One region of the Sporosarcina sp. NCCP-2331 genome, then DNA from elsewhere that is predicted to be linked to it. Evidence: riboswitches for the same ligand, from Rfam matches in the RefSeq annotation. Region 1 holds a riboswitch; each other region holds the start of a gene.
The links. Region 1 has a riboswitch for thiamine pyrophosphate ahead of NCCP2331_RS02845 (thiamine phosphate synthase). Riboswitches for the same ligand answer to the same signal wherever they lie in the genome.
Positions count from the first base shown of each region.

Region 1 (4,102 bases):
CAGCCGATGATTTCCACTTTCACCATATCGCACAGCCCCGATGCTTTTGCGAGCTTTGCGATATGCACTGCTTCTTCCGCTGTGCTTGCCCCCGCTGTATTCGGCAGCAGGGTATAACGGTCCAAATCCAATTGCTCCAGGAAATTCGGCTGTGACGCTTCAAAAATATTCATCCGGCGCACGGCGAACGTCAGAATATCAGCTTCCGACACCGCGACTGCCTGTTTCTGTGTCTCAAATGAAGGGTATTTACCTGTTCCCAATAATAAACGTGAAGAAAACTTCTTATCTGCGATTTGTAACATACTCATCCGCCTCCTACAAAATGTATAATTTCAATTTGGTCTCTGTCCATGATTGGTGCGCCATAATGATCCTTCTGCAAAATCTCTTTGTTCTTCTCGACGATTAAAATTCGGTCGCTAAGCTTCAAATATTCTAATAACTGCTGCACCGTTTCTACTTCAGGAACCACCGAATACGACTTGCCGTTTAAATCAATCGTTTTATCCAATGATGATCTCTCCCTTTCTATAAATCCCTTGCATGTACATACATTTTCACTGTGTCCACCGCATCCGGATTGCTGAGAGGAGACAGGATTGCCGCGCCGCAGACCCCATGTTCTCTAAGAAATGGCAGATGTACCGGCTGAATTCCACCGATTGCATAAACGGGGACAGAACATGATGCAGCTATTTCAAAAAGCTCATCCGTACCCCGCGGAGTCAGTCCTTTTTTCGAAGCTGTCGGATAAATATGACCGTACAGCAGCCAATTCGCTCCTGCTGCCTGCGCTTTGCACGCCTCCTCCAATGAATGGACGGAACACCCGAATTTCAATGAAGGGAAAGCGGCCCGCACATCATTCGCTGACATGCCGAAACCCGTCAGCTGGCAGGAGATGGACAGCGATTCCGCGAGGCTGGGACGCGCATGCATAATTAATTTATCCGGCGGGAATCCGCTGGCGGTGAGGCGGAAAATCAGTTTTTCCAGCTGTTCATCCGACTTAGACTTCTCCCGCAGAATGAATGCATTGATATAAGGTTCTGTCTGCCGCAGCTTGAGCAGCAATTCGTCAACAGAATGACGATCATCCGTAATCCCGATTAATTTCATTGCCGTTCGCCTCCAAATGAAAAAACCACTTCCCGAATCGGAAAGTGGTTGGATGTGTCAGCATGCATGAGAATACGCCAAAACACTTGCCACTTCCCTCCGCAGGTACAAACCTGTTCAGGTGATAAGGGTTTCAGAGCCGCACTCTTTTCTCAGTCCTTGTAAAGGATTCCCCTAATGGTCAAAAGATTATGATTTTCACTAACAGCATAGCACTTACCAGATTGAAAGAAAAGAGGTATGCCGATTTTCCGACTGCTAAACGAGTAATAAAGAGTCTAGGTCGATGATTTCCAGGGTTTTGGAACTGGCCTGGTGAATCCATCCTTGTTCTTCGAATGCACTTAATTTCCGGCTGATCGTTTCAGGAGTCGTACCAAGATGGGATGCAAGATCTTTTCGGCTCATCGGCAGTTCGACGGTCAATTGCTGCTGTTCTTCAGACAGATCCGCTAAATACAATGCAAGGCGGGTTTCAGCTGATTCCATGGCGATTCGGGCGGCCCGCTGTTCTGTATCTGCGAGGCGGGAAGAGAATTCCGTCAGCATCTTTAATGAAATAGCGGGGTGTGTCTGCAGGAGCTGCTGCATTTCATCCCGCTGGATAATGCATAATTCAACGCCTTCCAATGTCTCCGCATAGGCGTCATGCGGTTTCGCATCGAACAAAGACAGTTCCCCTGTGAAATCCCCGGGTTCTAGAATGCGGACAAGCTGTTCCTTGCCGTTTTCTGACAGACGGTAGACCTTAATTCGCCCTTTATGCAAAATATACAAGCCTTCAGACCGGTCGCCGCTATGGTAAATCGTTTCTCCGCGCGGGTAGTTCACGCTGTGGGCAAGTTCGACAATTTGGTCCATCTGTTGCTCATCCAAATGATTGAAGAGAGGGACGAGCGCAACGCAGGAATGATGATGTTCTTTCGCGCCCAGTTCACAATGTGATTCTTGGTTCATTCGGTATCACCTCACTTTTATTCTGTTTCATTGGTTTGTCGCTAGTATAGCGTATTAACCGGATCGCGTTCAAGATGACGAGAAGTACACTCACTTCATGGACGAGCATGCCGGAAGAGAGGAACACCTTGCCGAGCAGTACACCGAGCAACAGGAGGAATACGGTGCCGACCGCAAAGAAGGTATTCTGCTTCATGTTCCGTACAGTGGTTTTCGCTAAAGCATAAGCATGGGAGAACTGATCGAGCCGGTCTGCCATCAAGACGATATCTGCCGTCTCCATCGAAATATCTGTGCCGCCTTCCCCCATGGCGAGTCCGATGTCCGCTGTAGCGATAGCGGGGGCATCATTGATTCCGTCGCCTGCCATTGCGACATGGTGACCCTGTTCTTTCAAACGCTGGACCGCTGCTACCTTATCTTCGGGTAATAGTTCGGCATATACAGCGTCAAGGCCAAGTTGCTCGCCGACTAGCTGTGCTGTGTGTCGGTTGTCGCCTGTCAGCATGATCATTTGGCTGATTCCATTTTTCCGCAACTTAGCCAGCGCTTCGGCAGCTTCTGGACGTATTTGATCAGCAATCGAGATAATTCCTGCTATTTCCCGGGAAATACTAACAAAGATCGCCGTATTTCCTGCTTTTTCGCGTTTAAGTGCATATTCTTCCACGTCAAAAGGAATGGATATGCCTTGTGCTTCCATTAATTTGCGATTGCCGGCAGCCAAACGCTTTCCTTCTATTGTAGACAATATTCCGTTGCCCCTGACCACTTCTGCATCCTCTGGTTGATTTACCAAACGAATGGCACGTTTCTTTGCTTCCTTAACGATCGTCTGACCTAAATGGTGTTCGGAAATCATTTCCGCTTCGGCCGTCAGACGCAATAACTCCTTATTCTCTATACCCCATCCGCACACATCGGTTACTTCGGGACGTCCCTTTGTCAATGTGCCGGTTTTATCGAAGACAACTGTATCGATTTTCGCCAGCTGTTCCATCACTTCGCCGCCTTTGACCAATACTCCGTTGCGGGCTCCGTTGCCGATCCCCGCGACAATTGAAACGGGGGCAGAAATGACAAGCGCGCCGGGACAGGCGATGACGAGGAAAGTTAAAGTCATTTCCATATTGCGAGTGAACAGATAGACGAGTACGGATAAAACCACGATGGACGGTGTGTAGATATTAGCGAAGCGTTCGAGAAACTTTTCGGTTTTTGACTTGGATTCCTGCGCTTCTTCCACGAGTTCAATAATACGGGCAAAAGTCGTGTCATCGCCAACTCGTGCAGCGATCACTTCTATATATCCTTGTTCGACGATGGTCCCGCTGAACACTTGATCATCCGGCATTTTGCTCGCAGGCACTGATTCACCTGTGATGGCCGCTTCATTCAATGTTGCGTTTCCTGAAATAATCGGACCGTCGACCGAAACTTTTTCTCCTGAACGGATGACAACCCGGTCACCGATTTCAATGTCGTCCACTGGAACAATAAAGGTTTTTCCGTCACGGACAACATGTGCTTCAAGCGGTGCCAAATCGGTAAGAGCTTTCAAGGATGAACGCGTTTTTTCCATTGTTCGGATTTCGAGCATCGCACCGAATAAGAACAGAAAGGTTACGGCTGCGGATTCTACATATTCTCCAATGAATAATGCACCGATGACAGCGATGGTAACGAGCAGTTCAATGCTGAAGGCTTTCATCCGAATTGCTTTGAAAGCTTTGATGGCGATGGGCATTCCTGCTAAAATGGTGGACATAATCAATATGATTTGACGGGCATCACGCCATCCTGTGAAGTGAAGGATGACTGCGAACGCTAAGAGCATGGCGGAAGCGGCAGTGATGCGCATCGTTTGTTTGGCATGCATATAAATTCCTCCTTTTCAAGTAAGCCAGTCAAGCGACTTTCTGGTTGAGCACCGGGTAACCGAGCTTTTCAACGAGCTCTTGCAATTCATTGGCGGAGATGATGGCTCCATCGAATTGGACGCGTACTTTGTTTGAGTGGAATA
Region 1 covers NZ_BRCD01000003.1:96,101-100,202, forward strand. Annotated here, with positions in the region: gene NCCP2331_RS02835 (thiazole synthase) at 1-311, opposite strand, end outside; gene thiS (sulfur carrier protein ThiS) at 308-514, opposite strand; gene NCCP2331_RS02845 (thiamine phosphate synthase) at 532-1,122, opposite strand; TPP riboswitch at 1,200-1,308, opposite strand; gene NCCP2331_RS02850 (Crp/Fnr family transcriptional regulator) at 1,381-2,079, opposite strand; gene NCCP2331_RS02855 (heavy metal translocating P-type ATPase) at 2,057-3,958, opposite strand; gene NCCP2331_RS02860 (heavy-metal-associated domain-containing protein) at 3,987-4,102, opposite strand, start outside.

Region 2 (4,102 bases), on a different contig from region 1:
GGCTTACGCTACTCCGAGACTGCACTGCAATGGACAGGAACCGGTGCAGCGATTATTTTTAGTTTTTATTTTATCATCAAGGCATGTGAAAAACTGCCTTCAGGGACAGTGTATGCTGTATTTACAGGATCGGGTGCTGCGGCTATTTTATTAGTCGATATCCTCGTCTTTCATGCAGGCTTCACTTGGATTACGCTGTCATTCATCGGGCTCATTGTGATCGGCGTTGTCGGTATTAAATTGACGACGGATGAAGCGGAAGGAGGCAGCTGACGATGGCTTGGTTTTACTTGGCAATCGCCAGTCTCGGTGAGATTTTTGGCGTTATGTGCATTAATTATTATTTACAGAAACGCACAGTGAAACGGCTGCTGCTGATCGTCGGTGTTTTTGGTTTTGGTTTTATATTTCTCTCGCTGGCGATGCGTGAAATACAGATGAGTACGGCCTACGCGGTGTGGACCGGGCTTGGTGCAGCCGGTGCTGTGCTTGCCGGAATTTTGATATTCAAGGAATCCGCAAGTGTGAAAAGATTATTCTTTTTATCATTGATTATCATAGGTGCTGTGGGATTGAAATTATTTGGTTGAACGGAAGGCAGTGAGCGGGATGGTTTATTGGACGCGTTTTGAAGTAGAAGACGGCTGTGTGACACTGGCTGCAAATGAAAAGGGAGTCTGTTATATCGGACTTGCAGAGGACAGCGAAGAGCGAATGAAGGAATGGCTGTTTAAACAGACAGGCGTGGTGGAAATGAGAGAAGATACTGACAGATTAGCTGCAAGTGCTGTTGAAATAAAGAAGTATTTATCTGGCGAAGCACAACAATTTGATTCGCCGATTGACTGTATCGGCACGCCATTTCAACTGACTGTATGGAAAGCGCTGCGTGCGATTCCCTATGCGAAAACGGTTACCTACTCAGAGATAGCAGAACAGATCGGACGTCCTGCCGCTGTCCGTGCAGTCGCATCCGCAATTGGAAAAAACCCGCTTTTGCTGATGACTCCCTGCCATCGGGTCATCGCAAAAGACGGAAGCCTGTCCGGTTATCGGGACGGCCCGCAATGGAAAGAACATTTGATTCGTTTAGAGCAAAATACGCTCGGCTCCTCTTATTGACAAAGAAAAAGACTGTGCTACACTGTAGTTGTTCGACAATTCAATAATCATAACTAGGGGTGTCCGGCGTGACTGGACTGAGATGGAATGACTGTATGCATTCCGAACTCTTTGGACCTGATCTGGCTCGTACCAGCGTAGGGAAGTTTTCATTTTTCAATCAGCGTGTTTATTTATGCGTTTTTGAAGACCAGGTCCTTTTACGGATCTGGTCTTTTTTGTCGCTGATTCCCTTTACTCGGATGGAGTCATGGTCTGCCCTCAAAAAGGAGACGATGACAAAATGAAACAAACGACAGAAGAGATTCACATTCACAGCTGTTTTCCGGCCAGCAGCAAAGTTTATATCCAAGGCAGCCGGGAGGACTTGCGCGTACCGATGCGGGAAATTCAATTATCGCCTACCGTGACGGATCAAGGGGAGTTTCCAAATGAACCGTTTCGCGTCTATGATACGAGCGGAAAGTACACAGAAGCAGGCTATAAGGCCGATATTCAAAAGGGACTTCCAGCCATTAAGAAAAATTGGATTGAGGAACGCGGAGATACGGAAGAATACGAAGGGCGGCAAGTGCAGCCTCAGGATAACGGGTTTCGTTCATTGGAACAAATGAAGAATGATGCACAGTTTCCATTGCTGAAGCGTAAGCCCTTGAGAGCGAAAAAAGGTCAGAATGTTACGCAGATGCATTACGCAAGAAAAGGAATGATCACCCCGGAGATGGAGTTTATAGCGATTCGTGAAGGCGTAGAGCCGGAGCTTGTGCGCGATGAGGTGGCAAGGGGCCGGGCGATCATTCCGTCCAACATTAATCATCCTGAAGCGGAACCGATGATTATTGGCAGCCGCTTCCACGTAAAGATCAATGCAAATATCGGAAATTCAGCGGTATCCTCCTCGATAGCAGAGGAAGTGGAGAAGATGACGTGGGCAACTCGCTGGGGTGCAGACAATATCATGGATTTATCGACGGGAAAGAATATCCATACAACTCGCGAGTGGATCATCCGCAATTCACCTGTGCCGGTTGGAACGGTTCCTTTATATCAGGCACTCGAAAAGGTGAATGGCAAAGTCGAAGATCTATCATGGGAAGTATTCCGCGATACATTGATTGAACAGGCAGAGCAGGGTGTCAGCTATTTCACAATTCACGCAGGAGTGCTGCTTCGTTATATACCAATGACAGTGAATCGCGTGACAGGTATCGTCTCGCGCGGCGGTTCAATCATGGCGCAATGGTGCATGCTGCATCATGAAGAAAGTTTTCTTTACACACATTTTGAGGAAATCTGTGAAATTATGAAACAATATGATGTTGCTTTTTCACTTGGAGACGGCTTGCGTCCCGGATCGATTGCGGACGCCAATGACGAGGCACAATTCGCGGAGCTTGAAACGCTGGGTAAATTGACGAAGATTGCCTGGGAGCATGATGTGCAGGTAATGGTTGAAGGACCGGGTCATGTACCGATGCATTTGATTAAGGAGAATGTCGATAAGCAAATGGAAATCTGTCAGGAAGCCCCTTTCTATACATTAGGTCCACTGACAACAGACATCGCGCCGGCTTATGATCATATCACGTCCGCAATCGGCGCGGCGATGATCGGTTGGTTCGGAACGGCGATGCTGTGTTATGTGACGCCGAAAGAACATCTCGGACTGCCGAATAAAGACGATGTTCGGGAGGGTGTCATCACGTATAAGATTGCCGCACACGCTGCAGACTTGGCAAAAGGTCATCCGAATGCGCAAAAACGCGATAATGCACTGTCAAAAGCGCGCTTTGAGTTCCGTTGGAGAGATCAATTTAATTTGAGTTTGGATCCTGAACGTGCAATGGAATATCATGATGAAACGCTGCCGGCTGAAGGTGCGAAAGTCGCTCACTTCTGTTCGATGTGCGGACCGAAATTCTGCAGCATGCGTATTTCACATGACATACGTAAATATGCAGATGAAAACAGTTTGGAAGAGAAGCTGGCGATTGAACAGGGAATGCAGGAGAAAGCGGAGGAATTTAAAAAAGCCGGTGCAGAAATTTATCTTTGATGAGGAGTGGAACAATTGTCTGCAGTAAAACAGTTAGTCCGTCATATAGCTGTACAACGCCACGGTCTGCGTCATTTAGAAGAACAACTGCACCGACTGCAAACGGAATGTACTCATGAATATAAGGAAACTTTATCGCATAGAGAGTGCCGTATATGCATGAAGGTGGAGAGTATTCATTATTAAGAACGATAAATGCAAAACAAAAAGAGCCGTTATGGGCTCTTTTATTATTAATTGCTATTATGATGGCTGACGTAATGTTTCTCCGGATAATGTTTGTTTATCTGTCGCCATTTTGAAAATGTACGCCGCCGCGATGGCGATCGCAATGATCAGCCAGATATTCAGGAAGCCATGGATATATGCCATTCCAAAAAAACCAGCGGTCAATAAATAGTAACTGAGCGGGAATAGCACACGTCGGATCAGCAATCCTTCTTTGCCGATCAGTCCTACCGTTGCAGAAGCGGCAACCACGTTATGCACACAGATCATATTTCCGGCTGCGCCGCCGACAGCCTGCATAGCTACAACAATACCCGCCTGTGCTGTATCGAGCCCTATATTGCCGGCTGTACCAAACTGGAACAGAGAAAACATCATATTACTGAATGTATTGCTGCCTGCGATGAATGCGCCGAGTGCTCCGACAATCGGAGCAACGAGCGGCCAGAATTCTCCAGTGATGACAGAGACACTTTCCGCCAGCACAAGCGGCATATTTTGCCCGGCGAGTGCCGCATTATCCACTGCGACTTTGCCGGCAGCAAGAGATGTATTCAAGAAAACCTTGATCATCGGCACGGCAAAAATTAAGGCAACACCGGCAGTAACAGCAGTTACAAATGAATTTTTCCAGGCCATTGCATATTCTTTAGGCTTCATCCGGTGCAAGAAGTAGCCGAATAATGAAGCGATGAT
Region 2 covers NZ_BRCD01000009.1:106,380-110,481, forward strand. Annotated here, with positions in the region: gene NCCP2331_RS07320 (DMT family transporter) at 1-273, shown strand, start outside; gene NCCP2331_RS07325 (DMT family transporter) at 276-590, shown strand; gene NCCP2331_RS07330 (methylated-DNA--[protein]-cysteine S-methyltransferase) at 583-1,122, shown strand; TPP riboswitch at 1,168-1,283, shown strand; gene thiC (phosphomethylpyrimidine synthase ThiC) at 1,406-3,178, shown strand; gene NCCP2331_RS07340 (L-lactate permease) at 3,422-4,102, opposite strand, start outside.
Region 2: linked by a shared signal. The riboswitch ahead of thiC (phosphomethylpyrimidine synthase ThiC) and the one ahead of NCCP2331_RS02845 (thiamine phosphate synthase) in region 1 are both predicted to bind thiamine pyrophosphate.

Region 3 (4,102 bases), on a different contig from region 1:
AAGAGACAGCGACTGTGGAAGAAGCTCTGCATGGCGGCGTGGTCGATTATTTACTGAAACCTGTCGACTTTGACCGATTTCATAAAACATTTACACGCTACCGGGCACGCAAAATTTTATTGGCTTCAAAAGAGGAGGTCAATCAGGAAGATCTGGACCGCCTGTTATACGGAATCGATGTCAGTCCTTCAACAGCCGCCGCACCTGATGGTTTGCCTAAAGGGATTGATCAGTTAACTTTGGAACGAATTGAAGATGTTCTGACGAGCAGTTCAGCAGACGGCATGAATGCGATTGACGTCGGACAGGCAGCCGGGGTCAGCCGTTCCACCGCCAGACGCTATTTGGAATTTCTGGTTTCTGCCGAAAAGGCAAAAGCGCAGCTTCATTACGGCGACGTCGGAAGACCTGAGCGCACCTATTTGAAAATCTGACTGCTCCAGCCGTGAGCAGAATGAACAAAATGCATAGAATAAACTCTATTGGTCTTATAATCATAATCTTTTTAGCCCCTTTCTTCCGTGTTACAGTATGAACAACTTAAGAAGGAATCATTGGATACGCTTAATGTATCCGCTTACATACTTCTTTTATAAACTTGTTCTTATAAGGAGGAAACGCTATGTTAAGTATTATTGGATTATTAACCATCTTTATTATTGTCGCTTTGCTAATCAGCGGCCGGATCACACCGATTGTCGGACTGGTCATCGTGCCGATCTTCGGTGCTTTCTTTGCCGGATATAACTTTAAAGAAATTGGAGAGTTCTTCGGAAGCGGAATCGACTCGGTCACTAGTGTCGTCATTATGTTCATCTTCGCTATTCTGTTTTTTGGAATCATGCAGGATGCCGGCGTTTTCGATCCGCTAATCAATACAATGATCTTTATTTCGCGAGGAAATGTTATTGCAGTTTCAATGGCAACTGTTGTGATCGCAGCAATCGCGCAGCTGGACGGTTCAGGCGCCTCAACGTTCTTGATTACGATTCCGGCATTGCTCCCACTTTATAAACGTTTGAAAATGAGTCCCTATTTACTTCTGCTGCTCGTGGGTACATCCGCAAGTATTGTCAATATGGTGCCATGGGGCGGTCCGCTTGGCCGTGCGGCAGCTGTACTGGGTGTCGATGTAACGGAGCTCTGGCGCCCGCTGATTAAAATTCAGGTCATCGGTCTATTGCTGTTAGTCGCGGTTGCTTTTGTCCTAGGTATGCGCGAAAACCGCCGAATCGCGAAACGCCTCGCCAATGGAGCAGAAGAGGATTTCACAGAAGACGATGTCGAGGAGGAATCCCTACAAACTGTTAATTCTCTGCAGCGTCCGAAAATGCTGTGGCTGAACGTCATTATTGCCGTAACAGTCATCGGACTGCTCGTCTGGGGGAAAGTTCCCGCCGGCTTTATCTTCATGATAGGTTTCAGTATTGCACTGCCTTTGAACTACCGGTCTGTAACTGAGCAGATGGAGCGGATCAAAGCACATGCGCCGAATGCCTTGCTGATGGCTGCAATCATCTTGGCTGCCGGATCATTCTTAGGTATCTTGAACGGCGCCAACATGCTGGATTCCATCGCTACTGATCTAGTAAAAATTCTACCGGCATTCATCGTGCCCTATTTACACATCATCATCGGATTCTTCGGCGTTCCATTCGATTTATTGTTGAGTACCGATGCTTATTATTTCGCTTTATTGCCAATCGTGGAACAAGTTGTTTCCGGATTTGGTGTCCCTTCGATTTCCGCTGCTTATGCGCTGATCGTCGGAAACATCATCGGAACATTCGTCAGCCCGTTCTCTCCGGCCCTTTGGCTTGCACTTGGGCTGGCGGGTCTTGAGATGGGGAAACATATTCGTTACTCATTCCTGATTATGTGGGGATTCAGCATTGTTTTGTTCCTCATCACGATGGCTCTTGGTGTAATTACATTTTAAGAGAGTCGGCTAAACACAGAATATTACCATTATGCTATACTTACTAGACACATATATATAAAGATCACTAGGGGCGCCGATTGGCTGAGAGGAATTTATTCCGACCCTTTGAACCTGATTCGGTTAACACCGGCGGAGGGAAGTGGCGTTTTCTAAACGGCCTCTGACTCCCAGGGGTCTTTTTCTATGAAGTTATGTAAAAGGGAGCTGTATTCATTGGAATTAAAAGATCAGGTCGTATTAGTAACAGGAGCAAGCAGAGGTTTGGGCGCGGCCACCGTGAAAGCATTCGGCGCAGCGGGAGCCAAAGTTGTAGTGAACTATTTCCAAAGTGAAGAGAAAGCTCAGAAGGTCGTCAATGAAATCGGTGCAGACCGCGCGATCGCACTGAAAGCGGATGTACGGAATCCAGAGGAACTGCAGTCGCTCGCCGAAGAGGCAAAGGCGCATTTCGGAAAGCCGATTACAACAGTTGTCAACAATGCATTGATCGACTTTTCATTCAACGGAGATGACCGTGAAAAGCTCGATACAATCGACTGGCAGGATTACTTGAAGCAGCTCGAAGGCTCTGTCGGCGCAACATTACATACGCTTCAGGCGGTCAGGGACGGAATGAATGAGCAGAAATTCGGACGCATCATCAACATCGGAACAAATCTCGTACAAAACCCGGTAGTTCCCTATCACGATTACAACACAAGCAAAGCAGCACTCCTCGGTATGACACGAAGTATGGCAAAAGAACTCGGACCGGACGGCATCACGGTCAACATGGTATCCGGCGGGTTATTATTGAAAACAGACGCAAGCGCCGCCACGCCGGATGCGGTTTTCGACATCATTAAAGCCAGCACACCGATCGACCGCGTTGTGACTCCCGAAGAAGTGGCGGACGTCGTAGTATTCTTCGCTTCCCCCGCAAGCCGTGCGATCACAGGACAGAACCTTGTGGTCGATGGAGGATTGGTGATGGATTAAAAGTAAAAGTATTACCCGGCTGTTCCGGAAGAGTCATGATCGTCTGGCTCTTCCAGGACAGCCTTTTTCATTGGCGGAATTTTTGGAGTGACTTTTTGGCAATGGTGCGGTGGTCGGCCTGTTTGGCGCGTTCGGACGGCGGTTTGGAGCGGCGCAAAGGCGTAAATGTGCGGCAGTCACTGTTTTTGGCGCGCTTCAGGAGCGTTTTGGTGCGGCAAACGGCTTTTTTGGTGCGGTTGGTTATGCTGCGTGCAAGGCAAATATCTAATTTCCTCAGCACACACGATGCGTAAATAAAACTGCCGTCATTTTAACCCGAATAGTTCAGCGATGCTCATGGACACCCTTCAAACGCTCATGGATCCGGCCGCGTGATCATAGCAATGCGCCAAGCGCTCATAGCGCCCCCGCACGTGATCATATTCCCCTGCCAAGTGATCATGAAGCCTCCGCAAATGCTCATAGCACGCAATTTCCCTGCCAAAACGGCACAGCTCTCCTTCAAATATCAACATAAGCTAGAAATGAAGGAGGTGCATACTTTTATGGCATCCAGAAAATTCAGACCTTGCAGCGGCTGTGACTCTCCCTCTGTTTCCCGGCCAGAAAAGAAATGTTACGAAGAACGGCATTTGGTCCATATCATCACCGATTTCCTGATGGGCACGCCTGTAATACTCACACTGATTGATTCAAAAGATACGAAACGAACCGGCTATTATTTAGATTTCAACCGCAGCACACGAACCGTTCATTTCCAGCCCGCCGGAGATACCACTGTTAATGAAATCCCGTTGTCCGAAATTTGTACGATGAAATATCGGACCTGACCCTCGTGATGAATACAGGAAAAGACAGCAGAGCATCAGACTGCCCTGCTGTCTTTTTTCACATCATTTCATCAAAATACTCCACCGTTTTCATCGGTCCGCCAGACTTCCGCAAGTTCCATGTATTTTCCATAAATATTTCCGCCAGCTTTTCATACTTCCCGCCGTATTTATCCGCCCACTCCAGCGTCACAACACTTTCATACAGATCAGACATCCGTTTCATCCAATTTTTCGCTTCGAACGTCTGCAGTGCCTGATCATAACCTGCAAATGCCGTGAGTCCTTCTTGCTGATCAGCGAGCTCTGCCGCCAGCACCTGCTTCCATTCATTGTCGGCAAGCGTCGTAAT
Region 3 covers NZ_BRCD01000017.1:70,563-74,664, forward strand. Annotated here, with positions in the region: gene NCCP2331_RS11220 (response regulator) at 1-434, shown strand, start outside; gene NCCP2331_RS11225 (CitMHS family transporter) at 623-1,939, shown strand; TPP riboswitch at 1,999-2,097, shown strand; gene NCCP2331_RS11230 (3-oxoacyl-ACP reductase) at 2,156-2,920, shown strand; gene NCCP2331_RS11235 (hypothetical protein) at 3,466-3,750, shown strand; gene NCCP2331_RS11240 (acyl-CoA dehydrogenase family protein) at 3,809-4,102, opposite strand, start outside.
Region 3: linked by a shared signal. The riboswitch ahead of NCCP2331_RS11230 (3-oxoacyl-ACP reductase) and the one ahead of NCCP2331_RS02845 (thiamine phosphate synthase) in region 1 are both predicted to bind thiamine pyrophosphate.

Region 4 (4,102 bases), on a different contig from region 1:
AATGAAAGGAACGCGGTAAAGCCGGCACAATGCCTGACACTTTTTTGCAAATCCAAGCAGCGCATCTCCCTGCAACGCATTTTCTCCCTTTTCACGCAGCTGGAAGCAAGTAATCCCGCCGCGGAGGGCAGCCTCTAAAACAGCCAGTGGCTCCTGATTGTGTACATTCGGGGTACCCATAATAAAATACAGACCCATCGCTGTCCGCACGTCTGCCCTGCGCATTTAGTGCATCCCCTTTTTCAGCTGACCGTAAGCCCAGTGATTTGTCGGTCCATGACCAGAACCCAGGCGTAAGCCGTGTTCAATAGCAGCCTGGATAAATTGTTTTGCTTCTGCAACTGCATCAGTCATAGAATAGCCCTTTGCGATAAATCCGGCTAAGGCTGCCGCAAATGTACAGCCGGTCCCGTGGGTGTCTTTCGTCTGTACCCAAGGAGTCGTCATTGTAAAAGATTGTCCTTCACAATCAAGGTAGTAATCCTTTGCTTCGAGTACGTCGCAGCGATGACCGCCTTTTAAAATGACCGCATGTGCCCCCATACTAATGATTTTCTGTGCAGCATGCTGAATGTCTTCATCGCTGACAATTTTCATTTTCGTGAATACTTCTGCTTCTGGAATATTGGGTGTGATGATTGCAGCCATCGGTATTAGATGATCTTTCATTGCTTGGATTGCTTCTTGCTGCAATAACGAATGACCGCCTTTTGCGATCATAACAGGATCGATTATAAGAGGGAAAGGTGGATATTCCTTCAATACAGCAGCAACAGCAATGATAATTTCAGCTGAAAACAGCATCCCTGTTTTACATGCTTTTACATCAAAATCATCCAAGACAGCACGTATCTGGGCTGTGACGCCGTCCGTCGGCACAGGATAGACACCGTGAACGCCATGAGTGTTTTGTGCAGTTACAGCCGTCAGAACAGAAGTGCCGAACACACCAAGTTCTTGAAATGTTTTCAAATCTGCCTGGATACCGGCGCCGCCTCCGCTGTCTGATCCCGCAATAGTCAATGCTACATTTACCGTCAATGAAAAAACCCCCTTACTCCTAGTTACACTAAAAACGTGTTATGGTCCCGATCCAGTGTATGTAATGTGTTTAAGAAATTTACTGCGAAATCGCCGGGTCCTGCTGAAATACCGGCTGAAACTTCGCCTGCCCGTTTATAAAATGAAAGCGCATCAGCAGCTGCTTCCAGCGGCGATTCGCTTCCTACTGCCAGGAAAGCACCAACTACTGAGCTTAGCAGACAGCCTGTTCCAGTGATCTCAGTCATAGAAGGATGTCCGCCTTCAATAAACAATGAACGATGACCGTCCGTAACGATATCTGTTTGACCTGACACAGCAACTAAACAACTGTGGCCGATGGCAACCTTTTTCGCGATTGCTTCTATATCTGCGCTGCCTTCTCCCGCATCTACGCCTTTCGCTTTCCATGGGACATCGGCTATGGCTGCGAGTTCGCCGGCATTGCAGCGGATGAGGGTGACATCAACTGCAGCCAGCACTTTGAGAACGCTTGCTTTTCGAAACGCTGTAGCTCCAGCACCGACAGGATCAAGCACGACAGGATTTCCGGCTGTTCTTGCACTGTTGCCGGCGAGGATCATGGCATCGACAGTTTGCTGCTTCAGCGTGCCGATATTCAAAATACTGCAGGAAGCAATTTTTGCGATATCTTCAGCTTCTTCTATTGCATCCGCCATTACAGGCGATGCACCGATTGCGAGCAGTCCATTTGCTTGAAAGTTTGCCACTACAAAGTTCGTGATGCAATGAACGAGCGGCTGTTCTTTTCTAAGATGTTGAATTAGCTTCATGTTTCCCTTCCTCTCAATAAAGGTATATATACAAAAAACCCATACAAAGATGGGCAGGGTATGAAAACTACCCACTTCCCTCCGCTAGCAAGTACTAGAACAGGTTCCAAGGGTTTGCCAGACAGCATCTCAGCTCGTAAAAATTAAAGCACCCCTAGTGGTGAATATGATTCAGATACATTAATTGTATCATAAAATTTTATAAAGGATAAAACCAGACAGGAATGTGAAGGATAAATAATATAAAATGATCGGTTGAGCACAAGAAAAACGGCATGGCAACTAAGTCGGAAGATGTATAATTGTCTGAAGTGAAACAGAAGATTTATGCATAATAGATAAAAAGGAGCAGATGATAAATGAAACCTTTATTTGAAATTCAAAGTATGACCCATTCGTTAGATGAACTGACCTTTTCTTGGAGTGATGCAGGAGGATATTACCGTGTCTATAAAAACGAGCAGCAAGTATATGAAGGAACAGCTGCGGAATTTACAGACGGAGAATTAGATCCGAGACATCCGTTTCAATACACAGTTGAGCGTGTAGAGGATAATCAGGTCAGGGACGTCATTGTGATGCAGACCTCCGCGCTGACGCCGACTATGGAAGGCGAGCATCCTTTGCAGCGGATCGTCATCACGACTATTGCCGCCGCTTCACAAATCGCACTGTCCTGGGAATGGATCAAAGGAGTGAAGAAGTTCGATATTTACCGAAATGGCAAGTATTTGCAGACGGTAGAAGACAATCGCTTCATTGACCGGGAATGCTCTTTATCTGAGTCCGTTACCTACAGCATTTCAGGTACACGCCCGTTGATTGACAGTAATCATCGAATGAATGTCAGCAAGTCGATTGCGGCGAAAGTATTTGACGCTGTTACACCGAATAATCCGGAGAGCGAACCGACGAAGGAAGTCTATACGTTTACTGTACACGTGAAACGCCGCGATCAATTACTGCAGCCGGTCGCAAAGCGGAAAAAGGTAAAGCAGTTGGACCAATGGAAATTCCGTTATACCACATTTCTGAAGGAAGATATCCTGAAAAATCCGAATCTGCTTTCGCCGTTGCCTTATTTTACTGGAGATGACCGTGATTTCGACCCGGAAGGAAAGAGTTTTCGGACGCGGGTGAACATGGAAGGGCAGTTTGACGGCAAAGAAAGCCCGCTTCAATTCACGAAATCAGTCGGTCCGTCGATTGGGCTGAACTATTTAAAGCGGTATAAACGCCACGGTCATGCATCAGTGGACGGAATTGTAATTAAGCGTCTTGAAGGTGAGCCGAAAGAAATCAATTTTGAGATTAACCATGATGTAGGAAATCCGCTCACTGCTTCACCGCCGATTCACTATGAGGTGAAAGGCCATCTGGACTGCGATGGAAATATTGACTTGGTGGGCTATCATAACAATGCGCCTCATCATGAAATCTATCTGTCGCTTGACGATGCGGACTGGCAGACGATTCATCGCTCAGAAAGTGATGGGCTGGCATATTTATCCGGCGTGCCAGGGGATAATTATTGGCGTTTTATGACATGTAATTAAACAGGAAAAAGCCGCTTATTGAGCGGCTTTTCATTTTGGCAGACGGATGGAAAATTTCGTTCCCTGACCTTTTTCGCTATGCACTTCAATGGTGCCTCCATGGAGAATAACTAGCTGTTTAACAATTGACAGACCAAGCCCGAATTCACCATACGGAGTGGAAGTCCTGGACATGATCGCCTTATAGAAGCGGTCCCATATCTGTTCAATTTCTTCCGGGTCCATGCCGATTCCTGTGTCTTCAATTTCTAAAATAGTTTCAGAGGCCGTTTCATCGCCTCTCAATGTAATGGTGCCATTTTCACAAAACTGAATACTGTTTTTCGTGATATTTATGAGGATTTGCATCAAGCGGTCATAATCCGCCTTGACTGACAGTCGATCAGACGCATCGACAATCAGCTTGTTTTGACGTTCCTCAGCTGCGGATTCGAGTTGGTCGGCTGTCATTTCAAACAGTTCCTTTACAGGTAAAGCCTGTTTATTCAGCTGGATTTGATTGGCCCGAATTTTTTCGTAATCAAGATTCTCATTGACCAGACGAATGAGCCGTTTGGATTCCTCCTGAGCCAATCGAAGCGCTTTATCCTGCTCCTCAGCAGAAATCATATGCTCCCGCAGGCCTTCGATTATTCCGCGGATTGTCGTAAGCGGCGTGCGCAGTTCATGGGAGACATCCGCCATGAATTGCCGTCTGCGATTCTCTAGAGA
Region 4 covers NZ_BRCD01000020.1:70,911-75,012, reverse strand. Annotated here, with positions in the region: gene thiE (thiamine phosphate synthase) at 1-225, opposite strand, end outside; gene thiD (bifunctional hydroxymethylpyrimidine kinase/phosphomethylpyrimidine kinase) at 226-1,041, opposite strand; gene thiM (hydroxyethylthiazole kinase) at 1,065-1,835, opposite strand; TPP riboswitch at 1,895-2,001, opposite strand; gene NCCP2331_RS12470 (DUF3238 domain-containing protein) at 2,195-3,391, shown strand; gene NCCP2331_RS12465 (sensor histidine kinase) at 3,422-4,102, opposite strand, start outside.
Region 4: linked by a shared signal. The riboswitch ahead of thiM (hydroxyethylthiazole kinase) and the one ahead of NCCP2331_RS02845 (thiamine phosphate synthase) in region 1 are both predicted to bind thiamine pyrophosphate.